3 regions of the Paenibacillus sp. PK3_47 genome follow, and region 1 is predicted to be linked to each of the others. Evidence: riboswitches for the same ligand, from Rfam matches in the RefSeq annotation. Region 1 holds a riboswitch; each other region holds the start of a gene.

Region 1 (6,458 bases):
TGCTTCCCTCCTGATTTTGCTTGAGCTAACTGGTGAATGGCCACTTTAAAGGCCGGCGCTGAGGCACGGAAAGGAAGTTTGGAACTGGAGGAGCGTAGCGATCGCCTTTATACTCAGGTTTCAACCGTGAGAACGGTATAATTCAAGAAATCTGAGTATAACAGGCGACCGGAAGTCCAAACATTCCTTGCAGTGACGTTATAGCGCAGGTATTGAAAGTGAAAATGAAAGACTTAGCTCGCGCAAGATTCACACTCTTCTATGGTCAGCGCCCGGCTCCGCACATAATACGTCGATTTAAGCCCGCCTTTCCAGGCGTTCAGGTGCAGCTCGAGGAATTCAGTGGCTTTGATGTCGGGACGCACGTACAGGTTGAAGCTCTGGCCCTGGTCGACGTGGCGCTGGCGGGCGGAGGCCATGCGGATGGACCAGTTCTGATCAATCAGGAACGCCGTCTTGTAATACCAGATCGTCTTGTCCGACAGATCCGGTGCAGGGTTCGCGATCTTGTAGGTTGTTTTCTCCTCGTAAGAGAGCAACTCATACAGCGGATCAATGCTGGCAGTAGAGCCGGCGATGATCGATGTGGAGCCGTTCGGGGCAATCGCGAACATCCAGGCATTGCGCACGCCGTCCGCGGCCACTTCCTGCTGAAGCTGGCGCCACTGCTCTGCAGTCACGAATTTGCCCTCCTGCTCACCGCTGGTATAACCGCGTGAAGTAAAGTAAGCTCCGGACTCCCAGTCAGATCCGGCAAACTTCGGATAACGGCCCTTTTCACGGGCCAGCTCCAGGCTGGAGCGCACCAGCAGGTAGTTGATGTGCTCATACAGGTTATTGTTGTATTCTACAGCCTCCTCGGACTCCCAACGGATTCCCTCCAGTGCCAGCAGATGATGCAGGCCGAAGGTGCCGAGGCCCACTGCGCGGTATTGGCTGTTCGTGTACTGCGCCTGCAGCACTTCAATATTGTTAATGTCAATGACGTTGTCCAGCATCCGGACCTGAATCGGTATCAGTCTTTCCAGCACTCCCGCAGGAACCGCGCGGGCAAGGTGGATGGAATTCAGGTTGCAGACGACGAAATCACCGGGGATCTTGGAAATGACAATCCGGGTTTGTCCGTCTTTGGTTACCAGTTCTTCCTGCTCGACTACCGTAGCCGACTGGTTCTGCATAATTTCTGTGCACAGGTTGGAGGAGAAGACCATGCCTGCATGACGGTTCGGATTGGCCCGGTTCACGGTATCGCGGTAGAACATATACGGTGTGCCGGTCTCCAGCTGGGACTTCATAATCCGTTTCATAATGTCGATTGCCGCAACTGTGATACGGGACAGGTCCGGATTGGCGACGGCTTCAGCATATTTTTCCCGGAAGGTACCCTGGCCAAATTTTTCATCATAGAAATCCTCAAGCCCGAGCGGCCGGCCGTTCTCATCCTTCCAGCCCATCACCTTCTTAACTTCATGCGGACAGAACAGATTCCAGTGACCGCGCGCTTCAACAGCCTCCATGAACAGATCGGGCAGGCAGACGCCGTGGAAAACATCATGCGCACGCATCCGCTCGTCACCATTGTTCAGCTTCAGGTCAAGAAAGGCGAGGATGTCCTTATGGAATACGTCGAGATAGACGGCGACAGCGCCTTTGCGGGTGCCGAGCTGGTCCACGCTGACAGCGGTATTGTTCAGCTGGCGGATCCAGGGGATCACGCCGGAGCTCGTATTCTTGTGGCCGCGGATATCGGAGCCGCGGGCCCGGACCTTGCCGAGGTAGACGCCGATGCCGCCGCCCATTTTGCTGAGCCGGGCTACATCCGTGTTGGAGTCGAAAATCCCCTCCAGCGAGTCATCCACCGTATCGATGAAGCAGCTGGAGAGCTGTCCGGCCACTTTTTTACCGGCGTTGGACATGGTTGGTGTTGCGGCGGTCATGTAGATGTTGCTCATGGCCCAGTAGGCTTCCTTCACAAGCTCCATCCGTTTCTCTTCCGGCTCCTGGTGCATCAGGTACATGGCGATAACCATATAACGTTCCTGCGGCAGCTCCATGACACGGCCGTCAAAATCATGGGCCAGATAACGGTCAGACAGGGTAAGCAGGCCGATATAATCGAACAGCAGGTCACGCGTGTAATCAATGGTGCCCCCAAGCTCGGCAATTTGTTCTTTGGTGTAGTGGGTCAGCAGCTCTTCGCGGTAGATGCCTTTTTTGACAAGCTCGGCAATGAGCGGATAGAGCTCGCCGTAAGGCTCGTCCGGATAGGCCTTGTAGCGGCGGTTAACGGCAGCTTTTTTGTAGAGGGAGGTCAAAAGGGAACGTGCGGCAGCAAACTTCCAGTCCGGCTCTTCTTTGGATACGAGCTCAAGGGCGCTCATCGTGAACGCGCTGCTGATCTCTTCACCGCTGACCTCGCTGCGGCGCAGCTTGGAGTTCACACCGCGCAGGAGGCTGTCTTTGCTCAAGTGCTCCAGGCCATTCAGGATACGGTCGGCATAAACAGACAGGCGGATTTCATCAAAAGCTAACTGGCGGTTTTCGGGCTTCACTACAAGTTCTGGCATAATACATTCATCCTTTCGACTTTAGAGATAATTGTGAATATCAAAATTTGAAGTATATGGGCACAGAAAGCAGCTAAGAAAAGGGCTTAGCGTGCTTTTGTAATTACCGTTATTCAATTATGCAGAGGCTGCCCTTGCCTGTGAGGGGAGGTGCAGCCTACTTCAACTGTTCATAAGTTACAATTATCACTACAGCACCGCAGGCTGCCAATGGATGATCTCCGTACCTGCTAGACTGGCCGGAATATCAATGATACGCTGGTTGCTGCTGCCGCGGTAGGGGAGGGTGGTGTCTTTGAGCTCTTCCACAAAACGTCCGTCAATAACGACCTGGCACAAGTTCAGCAGATTCCACTCCGGCGAGCCCGGATGGGCTGTAAGCTCTTCATAGGTGTATCCCGTGTAGATCCAGACCGGGAAGTCCGGCAGTACACTTCGCAGCTCATGAATGAAGCCCGCCGCCTCTTCCGCTGAGAAAAAAGGGTCACCGCCAGCCAGCGTAAGCCCGTCCAGCAGCGGATTGGCTGCCAGCTCGGCTATAATCTCATGCTGCCGCTCCAGCGTGAAAACCTCACCGTAATTGAAATTCCAGGTTTTCGGATTAAAGCATCCCGGGCAGCGGTGGCGGCACCCGCTCAGGAAGAGGACGGCCCGCATGCCCTCGCCCTCATTGATCGATTCCGGATAGTAGCCGCATATATTCATAGATGCTTGACGCGGTCCCGTACTTCGGCCTGCTTGGCCGCGTTGAAGCGGGTCTGGTAATCGCCGGTCAAATACCCGGTCACCCGGCGCAGACGGCGGATATGGGTATCGTGCTCATGGGCGCCGCAGGAAGGGCAGTGGGTGCCGATGACCCCTTCGTAGCCGCAGCCGGAGCAGCGGTCAATCGGATGATTGATGCTGAAATAGCTGATTTGCTGTTCAAGCGCATATTTGATGATCTTAACAAAAGCCGCCGGGTTGCTGCGGGCGTTGCCGTTAAGCTCAACATAAGAGATGGCGCCGGCGTTGCAGTGCTCATGGAACGGCGCTTCAAGACTGATTTTTTTGGCTGCACCCAGCTCATAATAGACCGGAATGTGGAACGAGTTCGTATAGTACTCGCGGTCGGTTACGCCCGGGATGGAGCCCAGCACCTTGCGGTCTACTTTGGTGAATTTGCCTGACAGCCCTTCAGCAGGCGTGGCAAACAGCGTAATATTGAGATCCAGCTCTTCGCTCTTGCGGTCGCAGTACTCGCGCATGTGGCGGACAATGGCAAGCGCCTTGGCATGAACCTCTGCATCTTCGCCGTGATGTTTGCCGTACATGGCCTTCATGCATTCTGCGATGCCGATGAAGCCGATCGACAGGCTGCCGTGCTTCAGCAGATCGCCGACGCTCTCCTCAGGAGCCAGCATTTCGCCGCCTTCCCAGACCCCTTCACGCATCATGAAATCGGAAGCCTTGGCCTTCTGGGCGGCCTGGATGCGGAAGCGGTGCAGCAGTCCCTCCAGGGCGATATCCATATAGTGATTAAGGTCCTCATAGAAGCCTTTTTCGTCTGCAGTAAGGCGCCGGCCTGTAATGGTACCGTGAGCCAGACCCAGACGGACCAGATTCAGCGTGTTAAAAGAAAGGTTGCCTTTGCCGGAGCAGTGATTGCGTCCGAAGCGGTCGCCCAGCACCCGCGTGCGGCAGCCCATGGTTGCGAATTCCGTATCCGGATCAGCCGGATCGTAATACTGCAGGTTAAGCGGCGCATCCAGGTTGGCAAAGTTCGGGTACAGTCTGCGGGCGGAGCATTCGGCGGCTTTGAGGAACAGCTCATAGTTCGGATCGCCCTGCTGCTGGTTGATACCCTGCTTGCATTTGAAAATCTGGATCGGGAAGACCGGTGTTTCACCGCTGCCGAGCCCGTTCATGGTCGCCGTCAGCAGAGAGCTGATTACGAGCTGGCCTTCAGGTGAAGTACAGGTGCCGTAATTAATGCTGGTAAAAGGAATCTGTCCGCCGGAACGGCTGGACATCGTATTCAGATTATGTATCATGCTCTCAGCGGCCTGGAGCGTTTCGATCTCGGTCTCTTTTAACGCAAAACGGAAGGAACGCGGATACTGCTCCGCCAGATCGCTGCGGCTCATTGTGATTTCGCCCAGATGCTCACCGGCCTGGCCTTCTTCAAAGTACTCCAGACCTTTACGGAACAGCTTGGCAAAGGATTTGGTCACATATGGCGCCAGATCAAAATCGATCTTGTTGGCGGATACGCCGCCGTACTGCGCATTCTGCTGGGACTGGAAAATAATCGCCACCAGCGACATCGCCGTCATAATCGAGTTGGGAGGGCGGACGCTGCCGTTGCCCGTGTTGAAGCCTTCGCGGAGAAGACGTTCGAACGGAATGAAAATACAGTTCGTCGTTCCAATGGCGTATTGGTCCAAGTCATGGACGTATACTACATTGTCTTCGATCGCCTGTACCAGCTGCGGCGGCATGGTGAAGTTGCGTGCATACCATTTGGAATACTCGCTTCCGAATTTGCTCATCTTTCCGGAGAAGCTCTCCCCGTTCAAATTGGCGTTCTCGCGCAGCAGGTCAAGATCCCGGCTGTCGATAATGTCGCGTCCCAAATGTATAACTTCTTCCAAAAGAACCTCCTGTGCAGCTTGTCCACCGTTGTACCGTTTCTCCAGCAGCGTCATTATGTAGCTCTCTCCCCTCGGTATTATAATCAGGAAGTCCAACCTCCTGACATCAGTAAAAAAAGCATCTCCTGCCAAATAGGCGGGAAATGCCCGGATGCGGGTGCGGCAAGGATCCCTGTACGGATCTTGCCGGTGATGTGTAATGCAGAAGCCGATACCTGAAGGTGATAAGCTTTATTACCCTCAGGTATCGGCAGCCTCTATTCCCTGAAATAGGGCAGGCTGATCTGCTTGTGCAGGCCGCATGCGGACACCTCGCCTGTTTCCCGCAGGCACTAGATATGGTGTCGGTAAAACAGGCAGGCCTCCTGGCTTCCGCTGAATCTTCCGGCGCCTTCCCGGGGACTCTTAGGCCCCAGTGGCTGCTGCCGGAGGATGCTGCCGCGCAGGCTCCGGAAAGTCTGCGTACATCCGGTTACAGTGGCGGGACCGCAGCGGAATTTCACCGCGTTTCTCTATTAAGCTTCTGCACTCCTGTTGAGAGTGAAGCACCTGTTTTCACTATATTTTGTTGTCGTTAGTTAAAAATAACCCAATATATTGTGTTTGTAAACCACATTTTTCTAAACCCGCGCCGGGAGCGGAATCCGCCGCCTTACTCACAAGTGATCCACAGGTTAGTCCACAGGTAATCCACAATGTATCCGCAAAAATTCATATTTAAAGTCATAAATTGTCCGAAAATATGCCACAAAGACTTCATAAAAATAGTGCGCGTGACACTGTAAATGAGATAGGGGGAACAGCTATATATTGATGTGATTTGTAGGAGAGCTGATCAGTTGGTAAAATAAGAGGACAGTTAAACTGTGCAGAATGCAGTTACAAATGAACAGGAGGAATTAACGATGGCGATTGGCGAAGTTACGGTCATTCCGATTGGCACGGGCAGCACCAGCCTCAGCAGCTATGTGGCCGATATGCAGCGGGTGCTGCAGACCGTGGAGGGCATTACTTACGAGCTGACCTCTATGGGCACCATTATAGAAGGTCCGGTATCCAGAATTCTCGCTGCGGTAGAGGCGCTGCACGAGTCCCCTTTTACAGCCGGAGCGCAGCGGGTATCCACTTCACTTAAGATCGATGACCGCCGCGACAAGCCTTCCACCAGCCGCAGCAAGCTGGAAGCCGTGGAGCGCAGGCTGCAGGCGGACTAAGAGAAGGTCCGGATAAAGGGTCTTGCGTTTCCGGACGGAAGTTG
Region 2 (6,458 bases), 2.6 Mb from region 1:
TAAAATTGTAATAGCGGTATTTGCCTTAGCATTAGATGGAGGTTTTCCACTTTGGTTGATCGGGCCACGCTCTAGACGCATTCCCACCAGAATGAGCCTAATCAATCAACAAGGCTGCAGAAAGTACAACAACTGCTCTATACTTGTCACGAGTCCGGTAGATAAGCCTGATGCTCTGCTCACGCGAGCCACACAACGTCAGAATAGTGAGGACAGCCGCATCAGGCTGAAATAAATATATCTAGCCCTGCACAGCCGCGCCCCGCTTCTCTCGGACAATCTCCGCAGCCTGGACCATATTGCGCAGTGCCGCCTCCGTCTCTGTCCAGCCGCGTGTCTTCAGTCCGCAGTCCGGATTAATCCAGAACTGTGCGGCATCCAGCACCTGCAGCGCGCGTTCAATATTCTGGGCCATTTCCTTCACTTCCGGTATCCGCGGGCTGTGGATATCATATACTCCCAGTCCAATGCCCTTGTCATAGGATTGTTCCTCGAAGCTGACAATCAGCTCCCCGTGACTGCGCGAGGTTTCAATAGAGATGACGTCTGCATCCATGGCGGCGATAGAGGAAATCATATCATTGAACTCACTGTAGCACATATGCGTATGTATCTGCGTTGTATCCTTGACATCAGTCGTCGCGATCCGGAAAGCTTTAACCGCCCATTTCAGATAATGCTCATGGTCCTGCGCCCTTAGCGGAAGTCCTTCGCGGATGGCAGGTTCATCAACCTGGATCATCTCGATGCCGGCTGTTTCCAGAGCCTGTACCTCCTGACGCAGCGCAAGAGCGATCTGGTTGGCCACCTCTTCCCGGCTGAGGTCGTCCCGTACGAAGGACCAGTTGAGGATCGTCACCGGCCCGGTCAGCATCCCTTTGACCGGGAGCTTAGTCAGCGACTGGGCATAGACACTTTCCTTAACGGTCATCGGTTCGATGAAGGCAACATCAGCATAAATGACCGGCGGTTTAACACAGCGGGAGCCGTAGGACTGCACCCAGCCGCCTTGGGTAAAGAGGTAACCCGCCAGCTTTTCCCCGAAAAACTCTACCATATCGGTACGCTCAAATTCCCCGTGCACCAGCACATCCAGACCCAGTTCTTCCTGGAAGGTAATCACATCCGCGATCTGCTGGCGGATATATCCTTCATATCGCTCCAGACTCCATACACCCTTCCGCCATTTCAGCCGTGCCTGCCGCACCTCCGTTGTCTGCGGAAAGCTTCCGATGGTTGTAGTGGGCAGCAGCGGCAGCTGCCATTTCTCCTGCTGCACCTTAACGCGCTCTGCAAAAGGCAAGTTCCGGCTGTCCCGAAGCTTGGCCAGATTCCTGGCCTGTTCTGCCACATCCTGACGGCCTCTCTCCGGCAGTGCCCGGAATACAGCAAGCGCCTTGCGGCTCACAGCCAGAGCGTCTGCATACGCCTCTGCATCGGCCGCTGCAGCAGCAATCAGGCCAAGCTCTGCCAGCTTCTCATCAGCAAAGGCCAGCGCCTGCTTCACTTCCACCTTCAGCCTGCCCTCGCCCTTGACGGTTACAGGCACATGCAGAAGGCTGGAGGACGGCTGGAGGATCAAACGTTCCGCCGGCACATAGGCAATCAGCTTGCGGACAAGCTCAAGCTTGGCATCCAGATCCGCGCGCCAGATATTCCGCCCGTCGATAATACCCGCTCCCAGCCATTTGTCCTCCGGCCAGCCCAAAGACGCAATGGAGTTCAGATTGGCGCCTTTGTCATGTACAAAATCCAGGCCGATTCCCTGCACCGGCAGCTTAAGCAGCGCTTCCAGCGGTTCGGCCGCTTCGAAGTACGTTTGCAGCAAAATCTGCAGGCCGGGAACGGATGCCGCAATTTCACCATAGATCGTGTTCAGCAGTACGGTATCATCTTCTGTGAGTCCTGCAACAATGGCAGGCTCATCGATCTGTACCCATGCCACCCCCTCCTGCTGCAGCTCCTGGAGCAGCTGCACATAGACAGGAAGGAAGCGGGCTGCCACTTCATTAATTTCAGCAGCCGGAAAGCCTTTGGAGAGCTTAAGGAAAGTATAAAGTCCAATGATCACGGGTTTGCCTTCAATCCCTGCCTGCGCTTTGGCGAACCGGTAAGCCGCCAGCGGCTTGTTCTCCGTAAGCCGCGGAGTCCGGCTCCCGATCTCCGGTACGATGTAATGGTAATTCGTATTGAACCATTTGGTCATCTCGCAGGCAGGAGCCTCTGCACTGCCGCGCGCCATGGCAAAGTACAGATCAAGACTGACTTGTCCGCCGTCATAGCTGTATCTTGGCGGAACGATCCCGAACATCGCAGCGGTATCCAGCACATGATCATAGAAGGTGAAGTCATTCACCGGAATCTGCGTGATCCCGGCCTGCTGCTGCGCCTTCAAATGCTGAAGCTGAATCTCCGCCATCTGCGCAAGAAAATCCTGCTCATTGATTTTACCGCTCCAGTAGGACTCCAGCGTCTTCTTCCACTCCCGGTTGCTGCCGATTCTCGGGTAGCCCAGGTTGCCTGTAATTAGTTTATTTGCCATGTTCTCCACTCCTCAGTGTACATTTTCATCCACTATATACGTTGTTATAAGAACTATATCAGCTTTCCGATCATCAAAAAGGCGTTTTTCCCCGCAGCAGGCCAAGGGAAAGACGCCCATACAAATTTCATGGATAGTCTTAACACCTCCCTATCTTCCGTAGGTAATGCAGTGCTGTTGAAACAGGCAGGTCTCCTGGCTGGCGGAATCAGCATCCTGCAGCAGGTCTTCCCGGCAGTGGTGAGCCAGTGACATAAGCAGCTGAGGACTATCCGTTACAGTGGCGGGACCGCACCGGCTTTTCACCGGATTTCCCTTTTAAGCCTGCCGGTTCTTCGTGTGATCCCGGCAAGCACCTGTCTCCCTTTATGGACTTATTGATGGTTATGTGTTGCTGTTGTTGCCATCATACTGAATCACCTGCTGCGGTGCAATCCATTCCGGATAAATCAGCTATACGCATTCCCTATAGCCGATGTAATTCAGGTGCCGCAAGAAGGCAGATAAGCCATAAACAGAAGGAATAAGATTCCAAAAGCCTTATAAGCTAAATCTATAATTAGCACACCACAAAAAAGGCTGCACCCTCCCTTTGGGAAGGTGCAGCCTTTTGAAGAAACAAAATTTAGAACCAGATCAGGTAAACCACACCTGCGAGCACAATCCGGTAGATGGCGAACGGCAGCAGCTTGATCCGGTTGATCAGCTTGAGGAAAAACCGCATGGACACCAGCGCGAACACAAATGCGCTGATAAACCCAACGATAAAAAACGGCAGGGCATCCATTGTGAAGTACTCCCAGTTTTTGACCAGTGAAATCAGGCTTGCCCCGGCCATAATCGGAACTGCCATGATAAAGGTAAAGTCAGCGGCGGCACGGTGGCTCATTCCCAGCAGCACGCCGCCGGAGATGGTTGACCCGGAGCGTGAGAAGCCCGGCCACAATGAGATACACTGGATCAGACCCACGGACAGCGCCTGCTTGTATGTAATTTGATCCACAGTCTCAATTTTCGCTTTCTTCGGCGCAAACCGGTCGGCAATAATCATAAAAATAGCTCCGACTACAAGACCGATAAGCACAGTTGACGTTGAGAACAGATGCTCATCGATGTAATCCTCGAATAAGAGTCCCAGCACACCGGCAGGAATAAGTCCGACAATAACCTGTGCCAGCTTCAGGCGGCCCTGCGTCTCTTCCTTAGGCAGTCCGTCCGGTACAGCTGCGAGCTCCTTGCTGCTGAAGCGTTTGAGGCCCAGCAGATCAATGAACCGGTTACGGAAGATTACAACAACCGCGAGGATCGAGCCCAGCTGAATGACGACTTTGAAGGTATTGGCTGCATACTTGCCCAGGAACTCCTGCGATTTGAGCCACATATCATCCACGATAATCATATGCCCTGTCGAGGACACCGGAGCAAACTCCGTCAGTCCTTCGACAATTCCCAGAATAATGGCTTTAATAATAGTGAGCAGATCCATGTTTCTCCCCCTTGTTATAGCCGCAGCCATCGCTGCGGTATTAAATCATCTGTATTATAACTTGAATAACAGGTTTATTCCGCATTATTCGCAGTTTTGGCATCCCGCTGCCGTTTGCGGAAATACAGAAAACCGAACAATACGAGCGCCGCTGCAATCAATACATACACAACATTGGAGTACGCGTCCATGTAAACGGCAATGTCTTCCCAGGATTCGCCCAGCGCAGCGCCGAGCAGCACCAGCAGAACGTTCCAGCCCAGTGTACCGATCGTTGTGAACAGCATGAACAAACCAAATTTCATCCCCGACATTCCCGCCGGTATTGAGATCAGACTGCGCACCAGAGGAATCATCCGGCAGAACAGCACCGTCCAGTATCCGTACTTGTCAAACCAGGCGTCCGCCTTGCGGATATCGCTTTTTTTGATCCGGATGATGCCGCCCCAGCGGTCAACAATTTTCTCCAGCCGGCTCACATCCAGCATGCGGCCAATCCAGTAAAGGATGACTGCCCCCACCAGGGACCCCAGCGTCGAAGCAATCAGTACACCCGGGATGGTTAAATCGGAGGTTGTAGTCATAAATCCGCCGAACGGAAGAATGACCTCTGAAGGAATCGGCGGAAAAATATTTTCCAGAGCGAGCATCAGAAATATACCGATATAACCAAACTGCTCCATAAAATCAGTAATCCATGTTTTCATACTTAACCCTCCGCATTTCAAATCAGATTTTTCTTCAGGTTGCGCAAATAACGGCTGCGTATAAAAAAGAAGTAAAGGCCCTGAGCCGCCAGATACCCCAGCAGAACCGCCCCTGTCTCGTAGGCAATCGACAGATAGAACAGCCGCTGCAGGGCAATAAAAGCAAACAGGCTGTGCAGAACAGCAAGTCCTACCGGTACAAAAAACAGTAAGGCCAGCTGCAGCGTCACCGTCCGGTCCAGCTCCTTGTCGGTCAGGCCCATTTTGAAAAGAGTGGAATACTGTAGGCGGTCATGATCCAGATCCATATAGAGCCGGAAATACAGGAAGCTGCCTGCTGCGATAAAAAAGATTGTGCCGACCAGCAGCGAAGCAAACAGCATGGTGTTGTACAGAGTCCGCTGGATTTCAAACACTGTGCCGCTGATGACAACCGCATAGGGAGCATTTTTTTCGTAGGACATCTTGCCATTGTCAGCAAGCTCTGAAGCAACCCCCACCGTTTGCGGAAAATGATCCACATAGAATCCGGTATATACATCGCTCTGCACCGGGACAATCTCGCTGAACAGCCTGTCGCTGACGACCAGTCCGCTGAAATCTCCGCCGTCCTTGCCGTCCAGCTCCGGCAGGAGATACTCGGCAACCGGCACGTGTTCCGTGTAGCCAACCTCCTGAAGCTTTACTCCCCGGGTCAGCGTATAAGCCGCTAGCACCCGGTCCGTTGTCAGACTGCGGTCCCGCTGGGAGCCGATCATAACAAGCCCCTCATTCTCCTGCAGAGCCTGCTCACGGGAAGTGAAATCCGCATACTGCAGTGCCAGCCTGTAATCGCTGTAGGCCATCAGGGGAAGGCGCTCCGTCCGGTCCGGCCCGGTCTGTGAGTCTACCTGCGCATATTTGATCGGAATGGAAAGTTCCTTGTAATGCAGACCCAGTTGTGCCAGCTCAGCCCGTATTCCGCGCAAATGCTGCTCTGCAGCAGCGCTTGGATAACCCCCTTTGGCCACATACCCGACAGCTGCCGGATAATCAAGCTGCAGTTCCCTGGAGAGCGTGTGTATAGAGGCAAACACCCCTACCGAGGTAAAGGAGACTGCCGAGACAATCGTCACCATAAAGAACATCCGCCCGTTGTCCTTCCAGCGGTAAGACAATCCGGAGAAGGTGACCATGCGCGTCCGGCGCCAATAGAACCGGCGGAGCTTTTTTATATACTTCACAACAAAAATACTGAGCTGAGTGTAGAACAAATAGGTACCTGTAACCGTAATGGCCACCACCGGCAGCATCATCCGCTCCACAGAAGCCGCTGTAGTCCCGGCGGCGAGAACGTACCCTCCGGCGAGCAGCACTGCCGAGACCCCTGCAAGAAGTCCCGACACCCGGGGCTCAGCATCGCCCTTGCGTCCTCCCTGGAACAGGCCCCGCAGCGACTCATTGCCGATAAAGGCAAAGGTAGAGAACGAGATCAGCATGAACAGCAGCACGAAGCTGCAGATGGTGAGCACCGGAGCATGCCAGGACAGATAGAAATCCAGCGGCTGGATACCCAGAAAGCCTGAGCCGATCATCAGAAACAGCTTGCCCAGCAGCAGCCCGAGCAGCGTGCCCGTCAGAATCGCGGAGCTGCCGATCATCATATTTTCCAGAAACACCATGCTGTTCAATTGGCGCTTGGTCATTCCATGCATCAGCAGGATGCCGAACTCCAGCTTGCGCG
Region 3 (6,458 bases), 550 kb from region 1:
AACAAACAGGCTGTTCTGAGCGGGCTGCTGTCCTATCTTAAGCCGGAGGGGGCGCTGGTGTCGCGTGTGCGGCTGAACGATATGTTCCTGGAGCGGTTTGACCGCGAGTATGACCTGATCCGCAGCAAAGGCATTCCGCAGCCGGAGATTATGGAGAGCTTCAAGGAATATTTTGTGCTGAAGGGCCATAATTACCGGGTCAAAATCGTCGAATACTTCATCAACGGGATGCTGAACTGCAGCTCTGCCGGCCGTGAGGATGCACTCGCTTCAGCTTACAATATTATTGAGAGTGATGATGAACTGAGCAGCGCATTCTTCAAAAGAGTGCTGGCCCAGCCTGTCTTCCGCAGCAAGCTGCTTGAACCGTATTTGGAGACGAGGCTGGCTTCAGCGGCCAGAACATCCGATATTCTGCGGTTTGTCACCCACTGGGGACGGTTTCTGCCTGAGGCGCTGCAGCTGTCTTTTGTGCGTGATGCGGTCAAGGATTATCTGCTGGAGAAGCTGCAGCGGGATAAGGACCCTGTGGGTGCAGTTGCTGCCATAGACGAAGCAGTGGACAAGGCGGAAAAAGAACGGCGCAGAGGCGGCGGGACACATCCCGAGGCGCTGGCGCTGCTGCAGGAGCTTAAGGTTGCTGCGGAACGTTTTCTGCTGAACCGGGTATCTCTGGATGAGCTGACCCAGGAGCAGCTGCTCGATATTTCGTTCCTGCAGTACCGGGACATCACCGACTGGCAGCCGCCGCTAGACTCCATCAGCAGGCAAAAAGCTAATGCGCTCCGTGCCGCTTACCGCTGGTTCGGGGAGGAGAATCCGGATGAGAAGATTTTTGCCGGACTTACGCCCAAAGAGCTCGATGATGTACAGCTGCTGGGACGGCGCTGGCTGAAGGAAACGCTGTATATCGAGCCGTTCGAACGGCTTCCGCTGGCGTTTTATCACAGTGCTGACCGCGAGGGCGGTCCGCTTGATTATGAGGCGCTGATGGATCTGGTGGTCCGCAAAGCGGGGAACAGCAAGGAGACGGTCTACCGCTTCTTCGCCTGGTCACAAGACAGCCGCCTGTTCACGGTGTCGAACAAGAAGCTGCATCCGGCGTACCGCAAGGCGGTGCTCAAGTATTTCCTGAACAAAGACCGCGATGCATTCAAAAGCCGCGAATTCCGCAAAAACTACATGTCATCCGCAGGGCCTGCCCTGCAAAATGTATACAACGAGGCCCGCTCCAAGCTGGCTTCGCCGCTGGCGCGGTGGATCAGCCGCAGCCGATTTCAGCTCCTGATCTCCGGCTCCATCCTGGGGATCGTGCTGATCGGCATCATTGTGGCGGTCAGCCTGCTGCGCCCGGACAGCAAGGAGGCCGCTCTGCCGGCGGCCAGTCCGTCGCCGTCCGCTGCGGCCGCGTTTGCCCCCGCTGCCGTGTATCTCGGCAGCGAAGGGGCGGAGGGGACCGGCAGCCGGCTGGTGTTCTCCTTTGCCGACGCTGAGGAATGCACCGCCTTTAACCCGGCGGTGATTAGTGTAACGGCCTCCGGCGGGGACGCGGTGGCCTACGATGTTACGGCGATTGAACGGGGCGGCTGTCCCGTTCAATCGCCGGAGGCTGGAGCCGCCGGGGATGACGGCGGCGGAAACGCGGCTGCGGCGGATGCAGCCGGGGAAGAGAGCGGCGCGGCGGAGAACGCGCCTGCCGAGGGCGAGGGCGGCGCAGCGGAGGACGCGCCTGCCGAGGGCGATAGCGGCGCGGCGGAGAACGCGGCCGCTGAAGGTGATGGCGGCGCGGGGGAGAACGCGGCCGCTGAGGGTGATGGCGGCGCGGCAGAGAACGCGCCTGCCGCCAACACAGGCACGGCTCCGTACACCGTCAACGCGCTGCTTGAAGCGGGAGCCAGCGTTGCGGTAGGTGATATGATCACCGCCGGAAAGTACTCGCTGATGCTCGAAGCAAGTCCTGGCAGTACGCCGCCGTCAGCTACTCCGTCAGCTGCTGATACGGATGCTGATACAGGCAGCCCTGAGCCTTCCGCTGAAGCAAGTGCGGATGCGGAAGCTGAGTAACAGCATGAGCCGCTACCTCATATGCGGATTATGCTGCGAATGTGACAGAGCTGAATGTTTCTCATAGTAAAACCAGACAAAGCAGCGTTTCCCGTAATTCGGGGAAACGCTGCTTTACTTTTATGGACATTCCCTGCGCTAACGGACCCAGGATCCGTTATTTATTGATTTTGGCACGCTTATTATTTCTAACGGACCGAGGTTCCGTTATTCGCACCAAAATGACCTCATCTGCACACTTTTACTGAAAATAAGGCCCACTGAGTCCGTTAGATTCTGTGAGCGCCTGAAATCGCGGAAATAACGCCCCCTGTGTCCGTTACGCTCGGTCAGTCGCTCAGGATTCCGGTAAAATAGGTACCCTTAAACCCTATAAAACTGCTGACGCCCATTTCCATTAGCACAAGCCGCTATCATCCTCACAACAACTATCCCCGCCGCCGGACTATTTTCTTCAATAAAAGCGGAGAACGGCTGACTAACTAACATTTGGAATCTCTCAAATCCTGTTGGCATTCGCAGGTAACAGTCACTAACTCCTGACCGGGTACCGTTTTCCATTCAGCTTTTCTATGGACATACCGGAGATTACTAGATATGATTATGAAAATAATTAAAATTTAATAAGCACTAGGAAAAGGTGCGGTTCTACGCGTAGAATCCGCTTAAAAGGGAAGTCCGGTGCAAATCCGGTGCGGACCCGCCACTGTAAATGCGAAGCAACTCTCGGAGTGCCACTGTCCTGTGATCAAGGGTGGGAAGGCAGAGGGAAGCGATGAAGCATAAGCCAGGAGACCTGCCTTTTTCCGGAACGTTTCTATTCTTCGTGGGGTGAGAATGCGGAACATATGCAGATGAAATGAACTGTCGGTGTGGCTTTGGCACCGTTATGCTCGCTGTGTATTTTCCCTGGCCGCCCTTCGTGGGGCGGCTTATTAGCGTGTCAGAATGTGTAAACTTTTGGGCCCTCCCGCAAAGAACTTGATAACACATTGAAGCAAGGCCCCACTCAGTTTGTGGGGATATTTAGTGCGGACAGGCGGGTTGCGTTCATCCGGCTGATTTATGCTCCTGGAGAAAGAGTGCTGAATCAGGCAGGTAATGTGAAGCGAGTATCGGCAGATGCTTTTTTGTAGTGTCTGCTGCAAGACTAATATTATTATAGGAAAGAGGTTAATGATGAAGACGATTCTTTCTGCCAAGTCCTTTGTGCTTGGTCTGGCATTATTGCTGGTTATTTCAACGTTGGGTTCGGCTTTTGTTCCGGCAGGACAGGCTTTTGCTGCTGAGACAGCCCTAGCGGCAGCAGACACTGGTGCGACAGATGTATCTGCAGCCGACGCTCCCCAAATCACTGTATCCGAAGCTATAGAAGACACCGTCAAGCTTATCCTAAACAGCGGTGTGAAGTCCGACTGGGAGGCGATCGGGATAACCCGGGCCGGATACCAGGTGCCGGGGAGCTATCTCCAAGTGTTGGAGAACACAGTACAGACTGAAGGCAGACTTAGCAAAGTTACCGATTATGCCCGGACCGTACTTGCCATAACAGCTCTTGGCGGTGATGCGGCGAATTTCGCCGGCAGCGGTTCTGCAGCAGGGTACAACCTGTTGGAGAAGCTGTATAACAGCGACAAAATGAGCAGTGAGACGGTGAACGGACCCGTGTATGCACTGCTTGCGCTTGATTCCGGCAGCTATACTATTCCGGACGGTGCCAAGTGGACACGCACAGCGCTGGTAGACGAGATTCTGAAACAACAAAAAGATGATGGCGGTTTTGCCCTGTTCGGCTCGGCCGGAGATCCTGATATAACGGCGATGACCCTGACAGCGTTGGCGCCGTACCAAGATAAGCCTGAAGTGAAGACAGCCGGTGAAAAAGCTGTACAATGGCTATCCTCCCGTCAAGATGCCAACGGTGGCTACGGCGGCAGCAGTGAAAGTGTTGCCCAGGCTATTATCGCGCTCACTTCCAACGGAATTGATCCAACAGGGGAACGTTTTACTAAGAATGGAACCGACCTTGTAGGAAGATTAATGAGCTTCTTCGTGCAAGGCGGCGGTTTTTCACATACCCCAGGTGCTGCTGCTAATTCACAGGCAACCGAGCAGGGCCTGCAGGCCCTCGTTGCCTACAATCTGCTCGGCGGCAGCGGCAAGCTGTATGACTTCCCTAAGCCTGCGCAGCCTGAAGAACCCTCTGCCGTTAATGTGGCGCTGTCTGTTGAAGGACCGCAGGGAACAGTGGCAGAAGGCAAACTAACGGCCCTCAATGCTCTGGATGCGCTGAAACAGCTCACGGCGGCCCGCAATATTCCGCTTGATATTACTGTATATCCGTTTGGCAGTATGGTTGATGGAATTAACGGGATTAAGGGCGGCACTTACGGCGGCGGCTACTGGACTTTTCTTGTCCATCGAGGCGGGGAATGGGTGTATCCTGAATTAGGGATGGATTCCTATCCGCTTAAGGAAGCGGACCGTATTCTGATCTATTTTGGCGGAATGAATACCCCGGTGGTAGATTCAGTCACCATCAGCAGCCCGCAGCCTGAGCCAGACGAGAAATTTACAGTTGCAGTAACACAAAAACATTGGGTAACCGATGATGTGACATATGCTACTAGTACGGTTACATCCCCGGCAGCAGGCGTTCAAGTCACTGCAGGCGGCATCAGCGTAACTACAAATGATCAAGGCGTTGCTGTTTTTGAATCAGGTCTGCCGGCAGGAGATTACGAATTGGCCGTCACTGCTTATGCGGAAGGCAAAACTCCGGCAATTGTTAAACATAAGCAAGCATTGAAGGTAGGTGTAGCAGTTCACCTGTCTGTTGAAGGACCGCAGGGAACAGTGGCAGAAGGCAAGCTAACGGCCATCAATGCTCTGGATGCGCTGAAACAGCTCACGGCGGCCCGCAATATCCCGCTCGATATTACTGTATATCCGTTTGGCAGTATGGTTGACGGAATTAACGGGATTAAGGGCGGCACTTACGGCGGCGGCTATTGGACTTTTCTTGTCCATCGAGGCGGAGAATGGATGTATCCTGAATTAGGGATGGATTCCTATCCGCTTAAGGAAGCGGACCGTATTCTGATCTATTTTGGCGGAATGAATACCCCGGTGGTAGATTCAGTCACCATCAGCAGCCCGCAGCCTGAGCCAGGCGAGAAATTTACAGTTGCAGTTACACAAAAACGTTGGGTATCCGATGATGTAACATTTGTTACTAGTGCGGTCACATCACCTGCAGCAGGCGTTCAAGTTTCTGCAGGCAACCTCAGCGTAACTACCAATGATCAGGGCGTTGCTGTTTTTGAATCAGGCCTGCCGGCAGGTACCCACCAGCTTGCGGTAACCGGTTATGTTCCTGACAGTACACCGAGCGTAGTACGTTACGCACAGCAATTGGTTGTTTCCTCTCCGTCAGTAACCCCGGTGCAGGCTTCGGCAACGATTTCGGTTATCGGAGACAGCAGTAAGGGAACGATTCTGCCGAGTACAAATGTCGTCCTGAATCCGGGAGAAACGGCATACAGCCTGCTTGTCCGTCAGCTGGGCAGCAAAGTTGTTGCTTCGGGAAGCGGAGATGGCCTGTATGTACGTTCAATTGACGGCCTGGGCGAGTTTGACCGCGGGCCGCAGAGCGGATGGATGTACCTGGTCAACGGCACAGATCCAAAATCCAGCGCCGGAAGCTACAAGCTTCAGAACGGTGATGTGCTCACATGGCGTTATACGACAAATCTGGGGACAGATGTGGGCGCGGCACCTGCAGGCAATACGGGCAGCGGCTCCGGCAGCACAGCAAGTACTGTGAGCATCACTTCCGGGAATACCCTGCCGCTCCAGCAGGTGGGACAGACAACCTCTGTAACCAATGCCGGTAATCCGATGACTGCTGCAGCCGCAGCGGCGCTCCGCCAGAAGCTGGCGGGCAATCAGGTAGCTATGGAGCAGGAGGTAACCCCGGCAGCTGCTTCTGTACTGAAGGATAACGGCAGTGAAGTGCAGCTTCAGCTGCCTGCCGGATCTGTATCCGGTACAGTCAAGATCCGGGTGCAGGAGATGAAGTCAGAACGTTCCGAACTGGTATCGGGATTGTATGAATTTACTCCAGACGGAACCAAGTTCCTGAAGGAGGCAGAACTGTCGGTAACGATTCCGGTTACGGCGCTCCATCCGGCCAACCTGGCTTTGGCCTGGCTGGATGAAACCAGCGGACAGTGGATTCCGGTTCCTTCCGTACTGGATGTCTCAACAGGCTTCATTACCGGCAAAATTAGCCACTTTACCAAATACGCCGTAGTGGACCGCAGCAAATTCGAGCCGGAGCAGGAGAAGCTCAAGAGCGATATCGCAGCCACTGCCAAAGCGGTTACCGCGCT

Evidence for each region. A riboswitch is a leader RNA that binds a small molecule or an ion and turns the genes downstream of it on or off. The one in region 1 is predicted to bind cobalamin.
Region 2: another riboswitch for cobalamin. It lies ahead of metE (5-methyltetrahydropteroyltriglutamate--homocysteine S-methyltransferase); the one in region 1 lies ahead of C2I18_RS14140 (anaerobic ribonucleoside triphosphate reductase).
Region 3: another riboswitch for cobalamin. It lies ahead of C2I18_RS16625 (S-layer homology domain-containing protein); the one in region 1 lies ahead of C2I18_RS14140 (anaerobic ribonucleoside triphosphate reductase).

The regions. Positions count from the first base shown of each region.
Region 1 covers NZ_CP026029.1:3,188,676-3,195,133, forward strand. Annotated here, with positions in the region: gene C2I18_RS14130 (ribonucleoside-diphosphate reductase subunit alpha) at 234-2,567, opposite strand; gene nrdG (anaerobic ribonucleoside-triphosphate reductase activating protein) at 2,757-3,272, opposite strand; gene C2I18_RS14140 (anaerobic ribonucleoside triphosphate reductase) at 3,269-5,254, opposite strand; cobalamin riboswitch at 5,539-5,768, opposite strand; gene C2I18_RS14145 (MTH1187 family thiamine-binding protein) at 6,106-6,414, shown strand.
Region 2 covers NZ_CP026029.1:612,560-619,017, forward strand. Annotated here, with positions in the region: gene metE (5-methyltetrahydropteroyltriglutamate--homocysteine S-methyltransferase) at 242-2,542, opposite strand; cobalamin riboswitch at 2,711-2,917, opposite strand; gene C2I18_RS02940 (undecaprenyl-diphosphate phosphatase) at 3,168-4,028, opposite strand; gene C2I18_RS02945 (DedA family protein) at 4,103-4,735, opposite strand; gene C2I18_RS02950 (ABC transporter permease) at 4,753-6,458, opposite strand, start outside.
Region 3 covers NZ_CP026029.1:3,741,012-3,747,469, forward strand. Annotated here, with positions in the region: gene C2I18_RS16620 (GAP1-N2 domain-containing protein) at 1-2,064, shown strand, start outside; cobalamin riboswitch at 2,686-2,882, shown strand; gene C2I18_RS16625 (S-layer homology domain-containing protein) at 3,241-6,458, shown strand, end outside.